One region of the Bradyrhizobium sp. 27S5 genome, then DNA from elsewhere that is predicted to be linked to it. Evidence: riboswitches for the same ligand, from Rfam matches in the RefSeq annotation. Region 1 holds a riboswitch; the other holds the start of a gene.
The links. A riboswitch is a leader RNA that binds a small molecule or an ion and turns the genes downstream of it on or off. The one in region 1 is predicted to bind glycine.
Positions count from the first base shown of each region.

Region 2: another riboswitch for glycine. It lies ahead of gcvT (glycine cleavage system aminomethyltransferase GcvT); the one in region 1 lies ahead of WDM24_RS26480 (D-amino acid dehydrogenase).

Region 1 covers NZ_CP147714.1:5,607,182-5,614,632, forward strand. The annotation lists gene WDM24_RS26465 (hypothetical protein) at 1-52, shown strand, start outside; gene WDM24_RS26470 (ABC transporter substrate-binding protein) at 219-1,838, opposite strand; gene WDM24_RS26475 (M20/M25/M40 family metallo-hydrolase) at 2,104-3,234, shown strand; glycine riboswitch at 3,327-3,433, shown strand; glycine riboswitch at 3,437-3,552, shown strand; gene WDM24_RS26480 (D-amino acid dehydrogenase) at 3,618-4,925, shown strand; gene WDM24_RS26485 (ArgE/DapE family deacylase) at 5,161-6,459, shown strand; gene WDM24_RS26490 (ABC transporter permease) at 6,723-7,451, shown strand, end outside.
Region 2 covers NZ_CP147714.1:5,789,321-5,796,771, reverse strand. The annotation lists gene gcvP (aminomethyl-transferring glycine dehydrogenase) at 1-826, opposite strand, end outside; gene gcvH (glycine cleavage system protein GcvH) at 850-1,215, opposite strand; gene gcvT (glycine cleavage system aminomethyltransferase GcvT) at 1,236-2,381, opposite strand; glycine riboswitch at 2,522-2,611, opposite strand; gene alaS (alanine--tRNA ligase) at 2,813-5,503, shown strand; gene WDM24_RS27360 (cyclic nucleotide-gated ion channel) at 5,515-6,765, shown strand; gene WDM24_RS27355 (DUF3455 domain-containing protein) at 6,767-7,267, opposite strand; gene WDM24_RS27350 (NADP-dependent isocitrate dehydrogenase) at 7,304-7,451, opposite strand, start outside.

The DNA of each region.
Region 1 (7,451 bases):
GCTCTCCAGCCTGTCGAGCGCGAGCGCCGCGAAATCGGGTCACTCACATTAGAGCGTTTTCGAGCGAAGTGGGCACCGGTTCGCGTGAAGAAAACGCGTCAAACAAGAAACTAGAGCTTCGGTTCTGATTCAATCAGAACCGAAGCTCTAGAGGCGACAGCTCAAACGAAAATGGCCGGGACAACGCCCGGCCATTCGTCGTGAGTAAGACCGCAAGCCTACTCGGACTTGTCGATATTCCAGAAGATCGGCGTCGCCGGACCGTCGAGCACACCGGTCAACGACTTCCGCCAGGCACTCGGAACCGTGTACTGGCCGAGCGGAATGTAGATCACCTGATCGTAGGCCTCGGTCTGGATGTCAGCGGCGATCTTCTTCTTTTCCTCGGCCGAGCCAGCGCGCGCGAACTTGTCGCGCAGCTCCTCGATCTTCGGATCCTCGGCCCAGCCGAACCAGCCGCCGTTCTTGCCACGGCCGGTGATCGACGCGTTGACGATCGGATCGGCGACGTCGGCTGCGACCCAGTTGGTGAAGAACATGTTCCAGCCGCCTTCCTTCGGCGACTTCTGGCTGGCGCGGCGGGTCACGACGGTCTGCCAATCGGTGGCCTGGAAATCCACCTTGAAGCCGGCATCGCGCAACTGCTGCGCCACGACGATCGGCTGGGCCTTCAGCGTGGTCACATCGCCCGGCCCCATGATCACGACGGGCGTGCCGTCATAGCCGGACGCGGCAAGCGCCTTCTTGGCTTCCGCCATGCCGCTGCCCTTCACCAGCGTTTCGGCACCGACGTCGGTCTCCAGCGGCGTGCCGCAGACGAAGAAAGCGCCGCAAATCTTCTGGTACTTGGCATTGCCGACCAGCGCGTCGAGCACGTCCTTCTGGTTCATCGCCAGGAACGCGGCGCGGCGCACCTTCGGATTGTCGAACGGCGGATAGAGGAAGTTCATGCGACCAAGGGTCTGGAAGCCGAACTTGTTCAGGACGTCGATCTTGAGATCCGGATTGGCTTCGAGCACCGGCAGCATGTCGAACGGGAGGTTCTCCATGAAATCGATGTCGCCGGACTGCAGCGCGTTCACCGCGGTCTGCGCGTCAGCCATCGTGACCCACTCGACGCGGTCGACCTTGACGACCTTGCCGCCTGCGGTCCAGCTCGCCGGCTCCTTGCGCGGCACGTAGTCCTTGTTCTTCTCGTACACCGCCTTCACGCCAGGCTGGAATTCCGCCTGCACGAATTTGAACGGTCCGGAGCCGATCTGTTCCGGGATCGGCTTGTCCGGCGGCGTCTCGGCGAGACGCTTCGGCATCATGAACGGCACGCGCGACGACGGCTTGCCGATCGATTCGAGCACGAGGCCGTAAGGCTCCTTCAGCTTCAGCGTGATGGTCTTGGCGTCGGTCGCCTCCAGGCTCGCGACGAAGTCCATCAGCTTCTGGCCCATGCCGTCGACCTTGCCCCAGCGCTGCAGCGAGGCGACGCAGTCTTCCGCGGTAACCGGCGCACCGTCATGCCACTTCAGACCGTCGCGCAGCGTGAACGTGTAGGTCAGCTTGTCGTCGGAAACCTTCCAGTCCGCCATCTGCGGCTGGATCTTGAAGTTGGAATCCGTCGCCAGCAGCGTGTCATAGACCATATAACCATGATCGCGGGTGATGTAGGCGGTGGTCATGATCGGATCGATGACACGCAGATCCGAGTGCATCACCGCGGTGATGGTCTTGCCCGCAGCCATCGCCTGCGGTGCAAATGACAATTCCTGCGGCGCGAACGACAGTGCAAGCGCCGTCAACGCAGCCGCAAGCGTGCGGTGCTTCCAACGCGAGATAGGGAACATGAAATCTCTCCTGACGTGAAACTGGTCAAAGCCGGCTTATTCGTTATGCATGAGGTTCGTTATTTAGGCGAACTAACATGCTGTATGGCTTGTGAAATCGAGACTTGCACCAAGCGCAATGCGCGTCAATCGGTTTCGGGCGGGATCGGACGTACACAAACGAATGAGGCCGCGCGCCAGATTTTGGCTTTACAAGTTCGTCGGCTGAGATTTTCGTAACGCGCGCGCGATGCCGGCGCGATCAAAACAACAAGAGAGAAAAACGATGAACCCAGCCAATCTTCCCTTTGATTCCGAAACAATGCTGCAGGGCCTGCGCGGCTGGGTGGAGTGCGAGAGCCCGACCTGGGATTCGGCGGCAGTCGAACGCATGCTCGACCTTGCCGCACGCGAGATGGCGATCATGGGTGCGACGATCGAGCGCATCGCCGGTCGCCAGGGCTTTGCCGGCTGCGTCCGCGCCCGTTTTCCCCATCCGAAGCAAGGCCAGCCCGGCATCCTGATCGCCGGCCATCTGGACACCGTGCACCCGGTCGGCACCATCGAGAAGCTGAAGTGGCGGCGCGAAGGCAACAAATGTTTCGGGCCCGGCATCTTCGACATGAAGGGCGGCAACTACCTGTCGATCGAGGCGATCAGGCAATTGGCGCGCGCGGCCTTCACGACACCGCTGCCGATCACGGTGCTGTTCACCCCCGATGAAGAGGTCGGCACGCCGTCGACGCGCGACATCATCGAGGCGGAAGCCGCGCGCAACAAATATGTGCTGGTGCCGGAGCCCGGCCGTCCGAACAACGGCGTCGTCACCGGTCGCTACGCGATCGCGCGCTTCAATCTGGAAGCAACAGGCAAGCCGAGCCACGCCGGCGCGACGCTGTCGTCGGGCCGCTCCGCGATCCGCGAGATGGCCCGGCAGATCATCGCCATCGACGGCATGACCACCGAGGACTGCACGTTCTCGGTCGGCATCGTGCATGGCGGCCAATGGGTCAATTGCGTTGCGACGACCTGCACCGGCGAAGCGCTCAGCATGGCCAAGCGCCAGGCCGATCTCGACCGCGGCGTCGAGCGCATGCTGGCGCTGTCCGGCACCGCCAACGACGTGACATTCAAGGTGACGCGCGGCGTCACCCGCCCGGTGTGGGAGCCGGATGCCGGCACCATGGCGCTCTATGAAAAGGCAAAGGGCCTCGCGGCGGCGATGGGCCTCGATCTGCCGCATGGCAGCGCCGGCGGCGGCTCGGACGGCAACTTCACCGGCGCGATGGGTATCCCCACGCTCGACGGCCTCGGCGTTCGCGGCGCAGACGCGCATACGCTCAACGAACATATCGAGGTCGACAGCCTCGCCGAACGCGGCCGCCTGATGGCGGCACTGCTGGCGACGCTGGACTGACATCGATTTGCACTGCACAACACGTTGGCACTGCCGGATCGAAATTTAGCCTTGTCCAATTTTCAGGCTTCGCCTACGGTCCGGCCGTCCAACACGACGATGCGGGAGAGATCGGAGCAACAACATGCGTGTTGTTGGCTTCGGCGCCGACGGAGCAACCGCCCCGGAAACTCTCAGGCAAAAGGACTGTATCGTCAGGACGATCTGGAGAGAGACGGACATGGCCGCACATCAAGGGCCATGACGTCCACCGAAGGGGATAGTTCGCTATTGGGCCTCGGCCCGATGCGGATCAAGCTCTCAGGTACCGTGACAGATGGGGCGCCGACGCCGGTTTCACCGGTGGTTCGGCGACTCTAACCCACGGGAGCCTGAAGGCCATCATGCCTCACATTGCGATCATTGGCGCCGGCATCACCGGCGTGACGACGGCCTATGCCCTGCTCGAACGCGGCTACCGGGTGACTGTCCTCGACAGGCATCGCTACGCCGCGATGGAAACCTCGTTCGCCAATGGCGGGCAGCTTTCCGCCAGCAACGCGGAAGTCTGGAACAGCGCCGCAACCATCCTCAAGGGTCTGCGCTGGATGCTCAGGAGCGACGCGCCGCTGCTGATGAACCCGAAGCCGAGCTGGCACAAATATTCCTGGATCGGAGAGTTCGTCGGCCACATCGGCCGCTATCGCAGCAACACCATCGAGACCACGCGGCTCGCAATCGAAGCGCGCAAGCATTTGTTCTCGATCGCGCAGCGCGAGAACATCGCCTTCGATCTCGAACGCCGCGGCATCCTGCACGTCTATCACGACAAGGCCGGCTTCGAAGCGGGCCTGCGGGTCAACACACTGCTGCAGCAAGGCGGGCTCGACCGCCGGCCGGTGACGGCGGACGAAATCCGCACCATCGAACCCGCGCTGCAGACGGCCTGCTATGGCGGCTTCTTCACGCCGTCGGACGCGACCGGCGATATCCACAAGTTCACCCGCGGGCTTGCCGACGCCTGCATCCGCCGCGGCGCGGCCTTCATCCACGAAGCCGATGTCGATGCGATCGCGCGCGGCGACGACGGCTTCCGGGTCAGTTGGAACGAAGCCGCTTCGCACGACGCTGACGTCGCGACGCGGCATGAGTTACAGGCGGACGGTTTGGTCATCTGCGCCGGGGTGGCGAGCCGTCACTTCGCTGGCATGCTCAACGACCGCGTCAACGTCTATCCGGTGAAGGGATATTCGATCACGGTGCAACTCGATGCGCCGCAGAGCCGGGACGCTGCGCCGACCGTCAGCCTGCTCGATGAAGCTGCGAAAATCGTCACCAGCCGGCTCGGCGCCGACCGCTTCCGCGTCGCCGGCACCGCCGAGTTCAACGGCTTCAACCGCGACATTCGCGCCGACCGGATCCAGCCGCTGGTGGACTGGGTGCGACTTCATTTCCCCGGGATCGACACCTCGAAGATCGTGCCATGGGCGGGCCTGCGCCCGATGATGCCGAACATGATGCCGGTGGTTCGCGCCGGACGGATTCCGGGCGTGTTTTACAATACGGGCCACGGTCATCTCGGCTGGACGCTCTCGGCCGCGACGGCGCAGATGGTAGCAGGGGCGATCGATGATTGGAGCGACCTCGACACGCCTTCAATGGTGCCGTCGCAGGTCGATACGACCGAGACCACACACGCAGCTTTCCCCTAATTATCCGGCCGAAGAGGAAGAATATGAGCGTATTTGCCAGTGCCGAAGTCGGAATTCGCTGAGAAACACCGCGTGATAGGAACTAGCGTCACAATGGGAAAAAGCGCTTCATCGCGAGAGGGGACAATGCGCATTGGGGTGGCGGGCACGCATGACATTGCGCCAACTCCGTGCGCCGTCTTTCCAAAACAGTCAACGCTCAGCCTTCTGCACAGGGCTCCACGAAAGGCGCGACATGACAACTGAGACGTTGACCAAGCCTGATCAGATTGCCGCAGAGCTGTGCGCGGCCGTCGATCGAAACTTCGACGATCAGATCGCGTTCCTGTCAAGCATGGTGCAGTTCCGCAGCTTGCGCGGACAGGAGGCGCCGCAACAACTTTGGCTGGCCGAGCAGTTCGCAAAGCGCCGCTACGACGTCGATGTGTTCAGCCTTGCGGACGTCAATCTGATGAGCCATCCGAAGGCTGCGCCAATGGACGGCATCGATCTTGCCGGATCGCAGCAGGTTGTTGCGACGAAGAACAGCAAAGGCAGCGGGCGCAGCCTGATCTTGCAAGGTCATATCGACGTGGTGCCGGAGGGGCCCGCTGACCTCTGGGACCAGCCGCCGTTCGCAGGCGCCGTGCGCGACGGCTGGATGTTCGGGCGTGGCGCGCAAGACATGAAGGCCGGTGTCTCGGCAATGATCTTCGCGCTCGATGCTATCAGAGACGCCGGCTATGCCCCGGGCGGGCGCGTCCATCTGCAGACCGTGACCGAGGAAGAGAGCACCGGCAACGGCGCATTGTCCACTCTGATGCGCGGCTATCGCGCCGACGCCTGCCTCATTCCCGAACCGACCGGACACACGCTGACGCGCGCCCAGGTCGGCGCCATCTGGTTTCGCCTGCGCGTGCGCGGCACGCCGGTGCATGTCGCCTATTCCGAGGCGGGTACGAGCGCCATCCTGTCGGCGATGCATCTGGTGCGCGTGTTCCAGGATTACACCAAAACGCTCAATGCCCGGGCGCTCGACAACAGCTGGTTCCGCACCGTCAAGAATCCGATCAAGTTCAACGTCGGGATCATCAAAGGCGGCGATTGGGCCAGTTCGACCGCGGCGTGGTGCGAGCTGGATTGCCGGCTCGGTCTGCTGCCGGGCGAGACACCGCGAGAGGCGATGCGTGGCATCGAGGAATGCCTGGCCGAGGCGCACAAGGCCGACGACTTCCTGTCCGACAATCCGGCTGAGCTCGTGTGGAGTGGTTTTCAGGCGGACCCGGCGGTGTGCGAGCCTGGCAGCGAAGCGGAAGCAGCTCTGTCTGCCGCCCATCACTCCGTCTTCCAGGCTCCAATGCACGAGCGCCTGTCTACCGCCGTCAACGACACCCGCTACTATTGCGTCGACTACGGCATCCCTGCCCTTTGCTACGGTCCTTACGGTATCGGCCCGCATGCGTTCAACGAACGCGTCGAGCTCGACAGCCTTCGCAAGACAACGCAGAGCATCGCATTGTTCGTCGCCAACTGGTGCGGCGCGATGAGAGCGTGAATCGACTTGTGGTTTCAGATCGGTGGCGCGTGACGAAATGTGCAATTCGAAATAGCAGCTTCAGACCAAGGGAGGCTTCCAACAGCCCGAACCGCGCCTTGATATAGCGTCGCCATTGGCACAGTATTTGCCTGCAAATTCATCACTTTCGCGCTAGCTTTGAGAGAAGACGCAGAAGCGCATGAGACACATCACGGGGACACCATGAGTATGATGCGGCCCAGCCTTCGCTTCACACCGTCTGACGGCAGGAGATAGCAGCGATGATCGGCTATCTCATCCGCCGCATCCTCGCCGCCGTACCCGTGATGGGCGTGGTGGCCCTGTTCGTGTTCCTGTTGCTGCGGCTGACGCCGGGCGACCCCGCCGCAATTCTCGCCGGCGACAATGCGACGCCGGAACAGCTCGAACGCATCAGGACCTCGCTTGGTCTCAACGAGCCGATCTACATCCAGTTCTACACCTGGGTCGCCAGACTGCTGCATGGCGACCTCGGCGTCTCCTTGATCTCGAACAAGCCGATCCTCGAGATGATCGGCCCGCGCCTCGAGCCCTCGATCTCGGTCGCGCTCGCCACCATCATCCTCTCGATCCTGGTCGCGGTGCCGCTCGGCGTGATCGCGGCGTGGAAGCACGGCACCTGGATCGATCGCTTCGTGATGGGGCTCTCGGTGCTTGGCTTCTCGGTGCCGGTGTTCGTGATCGGCTATGTGCTGATCCAGATCTTTGCGATCGATCTGCGCTGGGTGCCGGTGCAGGGCTTCAAGAGCATCTCGGCCGGCTTCGGTCCGTTCTTCGAGCGCATCATCCTGCCAACCTGTACGCTCTCCTTCATCTATGTCGCGCTGATCGCGCGTATGACGCGGGCCTCGATGCTCGATGTGCTGGGTGAGGATTACGTGCGCACGGCACGCGCCAAGGGTATCGGCGAGACCGGCGTGCTGCTGCGCCATGCGCTGCGCAACGCCGCGGTTCCGGTCATCACCGTGATC
Region 2 (7,451 bases), 180 kb from region 1:
GCACGCCGAACCGCTGCGCCGAGCCGATTGCGATGTCGGCGCCGAGCTCGCCGGGCGAGGTGAGCAGCGTCAGCGACAGCAGGTCGGCCGCCACGATCGCAAGCGCGCCCTTGGCGCGCAGCGACGCGATCGCAGGCCTGAGGTCGCGCACCGCGCCTGATGTGCCCGGATATTGCAGCAGCGCGCCGAGCACGTCGGCCTTGTCGAGTTCGGTCAGGGGATCGCCGACGACCAGTGCCCAGCCCAAGGGCGCGGCGCGCGTGCGCATCACCGCAAGCGTCTGCGGATGCACCTCCTTGTCGACGAAGAACACCTTCGCCTTGACCTGCGAGTGGCGCTCGGCGAGCGCCATCGCCTCCGCCGCCGCGGTCGCCTCGTCGAGCAGCGAGGCGTTGGCGACGTCGAGCCCGGTGAGGTCGCAGACCATGGTCTGGAAGTTGAACAGCGCTTCGAGCCGGCCCTGGCTGATCTCCGGCTGGTACGGCGTGTAGGCGGTGTACCAGGCCGGGTTCTCCAGGATGTTGCGCTGGATCACCGCGGGCAGGATGGTGCCGGAATAGCCCTGGCCGATCAGCGAGGTGAACACCTGGTTCTGCGCGGCGAGCTCGCTCATATGCGAAAGCGCCTCGGTCTCGCTCAGCGCGCGGCCGAGATCGAGCGGCGCCTTCTGGCGGATCGACGCCGGCAGCGTCTCGTTCATCAGTGCCTGCAGGCTCGCAGCGCCGACCGTCTCCAGCATCGCGTTGACGTCGCGCGGCGACGGTCCGATGTGGCGGCGGACGAAATCGGTGGCGGCTTCGTTGATCGGCTTGAAGGGCGCGTTCATGGCTTGATCCTCGGGCTGATCCTTTAGGCGGTGTGGGCGGCGTAGGCGGCCTCATCCATCAGGCCGCCGAGCTCGCTCTTGTCTGATATCTTCAGCTTGAAGAACCAGGCCTTGCCGCCGGCATCCGAATTGACCAGCGCGGGCTCGGCCGCGAGTTCTTCGTTGACCTCGATCACCTCGCCGGTGATCGGCGCGTAGACGTCGGAGGCGGCCTTGACGGATTCGACGACGGCGGCGGCCTCGGCCTTCTTCAGGCTGCGGCCGACCTTCGGCAATTCGACGAACACGACGTCGCCGAGCTGCGATTGCGCGTAGTCGGTGATCCCGATCGTGGCGACGTCGCCCTCGATGCGGAGCCATTCGTGGTCGGACGTGTACAGCGTCGTCATGGGGATCGATCCTTTGGCGTTCAGCGTTTGTAGGTGTTGGGAACGAAGGGCGTGGCGGCGACCTTCAGCGGCAGCCGCTGGCCGCGCACCTCGGCGAAAACGGTGGTGTCGAGCGCGGAAAGCGAGGTCGGCAGATAGCCCATCGCAACCGGCGCATTGAGGCTCGGGCCGAAGCCGCCCGACGTCACCTTGCCGATTGGCTCGGTCGAGGTCGGATCGGCGAACAGGACGGCGCCTTCGCGCACCGGCGCGCGGCCTTCCGGTCGCAAGCCGACACGGCGGCGGGAAGCGCCTTGCGCGAACTGTGCGAGGATCTTGTCGGCGCCCGGAAAACCGCCGGCGCGGCCGCCGCCGCTGCGGCGAACCTTCTGTACCGACCATCCCAGCGCGCCTTCGACCGGCGTCGTCGTGGTGTCGATATCGTGGCCATAGAGGCAAAGCCCGGCTTCGAGCCGCAGGCTGTCGCGCGCGCCAAGCCCGATCGGCAGCACGTCGGGATTGTCCAGCAGTGCGGTGACCAGGGTTTCGGCCTTGTCCGCCGGCACCGAGATCTCAAAACCGTCCTCGCCGGTGTAGCCGGAGCGCGAGACGAAACAGTCGATATCGGCGACGCGGCGCGGGCCGGCGTCCATGAATTTCATCGAACTGACATCTGCACAAAGTTTCGCCAGCGCCGATTCGGCTGTCGGCCCCTGCAGCGCGATCAGCGCGCGGTCGGCCAGCGACACGATTTCGCAGGCGTCGGAGAGATGCGCGCGCAGATGCGCCTCGTCCTCGGCCTTGCAGGCGGCGTTCACCACCAGGAACAAATGATCGCCGAAATTCGCGACCATCAAATCGTCGAGCAGCCCGCCGTCGTCATTGGTGAATTGGGCGTAGCGCTGCCGTCCCGGCGCGATGCCGACAATGTCCTGCGGCACCAGTTTTTCCAGCGCGAGCGCTGCATCAGTGACCTTGCCGGATTTGGGCTTCAGCGCGAGCTGGCCCATGTGGGACACGTCGAACAGGCCGGCGTTGCTGCGGGTGTGCAAGTGCTCCTTGAGCACGCCGGCGGTGTATTGCACCGGCATGTCATAGCCGGCGAACGGCACCATCTTGGCGCCGCGCGCCAGGTGCAGCGCGTGCAGCGGGGTCTGTTTCAGCGGGGAAGTTTCGCGCGCAAGCATCACAGGGCCCTCGCGGTTCCCGCAGGGGACCTATTTCCCCTTGAGAAACCTGCAGAAAGCCCCATCTGTCGCTGTGCCTGAGAGTATTATCCCGTCGGCGGACGCATCGGGGATGACCCCAGCGCCTCTTTCCAGATGTCAGACGTCACGCGGTCCTTTTGCCTGAGAGTTTCCGGGGCGGTTGCTCCTTCGGCGCCGGCGCAAGGCCGGTCTCTCCCGACGTGACTTAGCTATAGGTAGGTAGAAAACACGGCGCCACCAAGACTGTCAACGCAGCCGCAGCAACTATCCAATGGGCTTTGTGCTGCCGCGGCAAGCCCATGATCCGCCTGCACAGTTTCTGGACACCGCAGCTGGCCTTGTCTAAAAGCGTTCGGCCGGAAATGACGCCTTTTTGCGGCTGACCGGCCCCTATTTCCGATTGGATGAACATGAGCAGCGTCAACGACATCAGGTCGACTTTTCTGAACTACTTCAAGGCGAACGGCCACGAAATCGTGCCGTCGTCGCCGCTGGTGCCGCGCAACGACCCGACCCTGATGTTCACGGCGGCCGGCATGGTGCAGTTCAAGAACGTCTTCACCGGCGTCGAGAAGCGTTCCTATCAGCGCGCGACCACCGCGCAGAAATGCGTGCGCGCCGGCGGCAAGCATAACGACCTCGACAATGTCGGCTACACCGCGCGCCATCTCACCTTCTTCGAGATGCTCGGCAACTTCTCGTTCGGCGATTACTTCAAGGAGCGCGCGATCGAGCTCGCCTGGAACCTGGTCACCAAGGATTTCGGGCTGAAGAAGGACAAGCTGCTCGTCACCATCTACCACGACGACGACGAGGCGGCGGGCCATTGGAAGAAGATCGCCGGCTTCTCGGACGACCGCATCATCCGCATCGCGACGTCGGACAATTTCTGGGCGGCGGGCGATACCGGGCCGTGCGGTCCGTGCTCCGAGATCTTCATCGACCGCGGCGAGCATATCTGGGGCGGACCTCCGGGCAGTCCGGAGGAGGACGGCGATCGCTTCCTCGAGTTCTGGAACCTGGTGTTCATGCAGTTCGACCAGGTGACGAAGGAGGAGCGCGTGCCGCTGCCGCGTCCCTCGATCGACACCGGCATGGGCCTGGAACGCATGGCCTTGATCCTGCAAGGCGCCGAAAGCGTGTTCGAGACCGATCTGTTCCACCATTTGATCGATGCGGCCGCATCCGCGCTCGGACACGGTCCGAACGAGCAGACCGTTGCGTCGTATCGGGTTATCGCGGACCATCTGCGCTCGTCGGCGTTCCTGATTGCCGACGGCGTGCTGCCGTCGAACGAGGGCCGCGGCTACGTGCTGCGCCGGATCATGCGCCGTGCGATGCGCCATGCCCAATTGCTCGGCGCGCATGAGCCGCTGATGCATCGGCTGGTCTGGGCGCTGGTCCGCGAGATGGGCCAGGCCTATCCGGACCTGGTGCGTGCGGAGAACCTGATCGAGGAGACGCTGCGGCTGGAAGAGACGCGCTTCCGCAAGACGCTGGTGCGCGGCCTATCGATCCTCGACGAGAAGAGCGCCGGCCTCAAGAAGGGCGACATGTTCGACGGCGACACCGCGTTCACGCTGTACGACACCTTTGGCTTCCCGTTGGATTTGACGCAGGACGCGCTGAAGTCGCGCGGCATCAGCGTCGACCAGGCGGCGTTCACCGATGCGATGGAGCGGCAGCGCGTCAAGGCGCGCGCCTCCTGGACAGGTTCGGGCGAGGCGACGACCGAAGCGATCTGGTTTCCGCTGCGCGAGAAGCTCGGTGCGACCGAATTCCTCGGCTATGAGACCGAGAGCGCGGAAGGCGTGGTGACGGCACTGGTCAAGGACGGCGCCGAGACCGGCACTCTCAAGACCGGCGAGAGCGGCGCGATCGTGTTGAACCAGACCCCGTTCTATGCGGAGTCCGGCGGCCAGGTCGGCGACATCGGCATCCTTACGCGTGACGGCGTCAAGTTCCGCGTCACCGACACGCAGCAGAAGGCAGGCGATCTGTTCGTGCATCTGGGCACGGTGGAGCAGGGCACGCTGAACGTCGGCACCGCGTTGCAGCTCGAGGTCGATCACGCGAGGCGTTCGTCGATCCGCGCCAACCACTCCGCGACGCACCTCTTGCATGAGGCGCTGCGCCAGGTGCTCGGCGATCACATCGCCCAGCGCGGCTCGCTGGTCACGCCGGACCGGCTGCGCTTCGACTTCGTGCATCCGAAGCCGATCACGCCGGACGAGCTTGCCCGGGTCGAGGACATCGCCAACGACGTCGTGCTCGAGAATGACGAGGTGACGACCCGCATCATGGGGGTCGACGACGCCCGCGAGGCCGGCGCACGCGCGCTGTTCGGCGAGAAATACGGCGACGAGGTCCGCGTCGTCTCGATGGGCAAGAGCGCCCGCGAGCACGGCCAGAACGTGCTCGGCTGGTCGGTCGAGCTTTGCGGCGGCACCCATGTCCGCCGCACCGGCGATATCGGCCTGATCTCGGTGACCGGCGAGGGCGCGGTGGCGTCGGGCGTTCGCCGCATCGAGGCACTGACCGGGCGCCATGCGCGCAGGCACGCCAATGACACGATGGCGCTGGCCAAGAGCGCGGCGCAGGAGCTGCGCACCACGATCGAGGATGTGCCGGCACGCATCACGGCGCTGATGGAAGAGCGCAAGAAGCTCGAGCGCGACCTGTCGGACGCCCGCAAGAAGCTCGCGATGGGCGGTGGCGGCGCGTCGTCGAACGGCGCGGCCTCGGGCGTGCGCGAGGTCGGCAACGTCAAGCTGCTCGCCCGCGCGGTCGAGGGCGTCGAGACCAAGGACCTGAAGAGCCTCGTCGACGACGGCAAGAAGCAGATCGGCTCGGGCGTGGTCGCGATCGTCGGCGTCACCGAGGACGGCAAGGCCGGTATCGTGGTCGGTGTTACCGCCGATCTGACCTCGCGCTTCAATGCGGTCGAGCTGGTGCGCAAGGGCTCCGAGGTGCTCGGCGGCAAGGGCGGCGGCGGCCGGCCCGACATGGCGCAGGCGGGCGGCCCCGACGGCGCCAAGGCGGATGCCGCGCTGTCGGCGATCGAGCAGGCCATGACTCAGCAGGCATCGGCCGGCGCCTGACGGAGAGGCTGATCGTGGCGACGGCTCCGGGCAAGCCCACGATCAGCGATCCCGGGCTGCGCGACCGTCTCTGCGAGCTGCTCGAGCAGGACCACCTGCCGCGTTCGGTCGGCTCGCGCTTTGTCCGGCTCGTCATCGCGATCATCAGTGTCGATGTGCTGGCGGCGATCCTGGCATCGGTGCCCGAGTTCGACGCGCAGCTGTGGTGGCTGTTCACGGCGATTGAAATCGCCGCCGTCATCGCCTTTGCGCTGGAATATGCCGCGCGGCTCTGGAGCGTGGTCGGCCGCTCGCTGCGCGACATGACGCCGCTGCAGGCGCGGCTCGAATACGCCTTCTCGGCGCTCGGCGTGATCGACCTGCTCGCCTTCCTGCCGTCGGCCATCGCGCTTGTGATTGGTGACAAGACCGCGCTGGTGCTGTTCGGCATGCTGCCGTTCCTGAAGCTGGTGCGCTATTCGACCGCGATGCGCTCGCTGCTGGCGGCGCTGCACGCCGAGCGGCGCACGCTGTTCGGCTGCGTCGTGATCCTGACCGGCGCGGTGCTGCTGTTCGCCTCGCTGCTCTATGCCATCGAGCACAAGGTGCAGCCGGACAAGTTCGGCACCATGCCGCAGGCGATGTGGTGGGCGATCGTGACGCTCGGCACCGTCGGTTACGGTGACGTCGTCCCGGTGACGCCGCTCGGGCGGATCGTCACCGTGGTTGCGATCGTGGTCGGCTTCGCGATGATCGCGCTGCCGGTCGCGATCGTCTCGACCGCGTTCGCCGACGAGGTCCGGCGCCGCGACTTCGTCGTGACTTGGGGCATGCTGGCGCGGGTGCCGCTGTTCTCGCATCTCAACGCCGCCGATATCGCCGACATCATGCGCCTGCTGCGGTCGCAGACCATCGAGGCCGGCGAGGTGCTGGTGCGGCGCGGCGACGCGGCGTCGTCGATGTATTTCATCACCGCCGGCGAGGTCGAGATCGACCTGCCGAGCCAGCTTGTGAAGCTTGCCGACGGCGCGTTCTTCGGCGAGATCGCGCTGCTCCGACGCACCAACCGCTCCGGCACAGTGACGGCGACGCGCAAGACCAAGCTGCTGGCGCTCGACGCGCAGGACTTCCATGCCCTGATCGAGCGCATGCCGGCGCTCGCCGCCCATGTCCGGGAAACGGCGGAGGCGCGGCTCGCCGATCCGCTCACGGCCGGTGGCGACCTTGCCGCCGGCGAAATCGCGCAGGCGCCGCGCGAGACCGACGGCGGCATCCGCGACTAGCTCAGTCGCGGCGCAGGAACACGTAATCCGCCGAATAGGGGGCGCTCCGCAACGCGCCGACCTTGTCGCAGGCGCCGTCGAGCGCACCACCCGAGGTGTTAATCCGCTGCACGGTGGCGACGCTGGTGAAGAGGCCATTGCCGCGGTGGGCAATCACTTCGAGCTTCAGCCAGGGAATGTCGGCGGCCGTCGCGCCGGGTGCGCTGCCGGCGGTGCGGGCGGTCACGGCGCTGCCGTCGACATGCTCCCAGTTCGGGCCGGCATAGTGCCGGCCGACCGTGCGGCCGCCGGCGATCAGGGTGGCGATGGGTTCGCGGAACGACCAGGCGAGCTTGCCGTCGGTGACCGGCTTGCACTCATAGACCTGGGCGCCCTCGGCGTGGACGGTGAGGACCGCGGTCTCGTCCGGCGCCGCAACGGGGGCGGGCAGGGGATCGGCAGCGAGCGCCGCCGATCCGGTCAGCAACAAGGATGCGAGCGTCACCCGGCCGAGTAGGGTCATGGTCACGCTCACTGCAACGTTCGGCAACAGGCGGCCTTAGGCCGCCATCGCCTTGCCGAGGTTGTCGGCAACCTTGTCGAGGAAGCCGGTGGTCGAGAGCCAGCGCTGGTCGGCGCCGACCAGCAGCGCGAGGTCCTTGGTCATGTAGCCCTCTTCGACGGTCGCGACGCAGACCTTCTCCAGG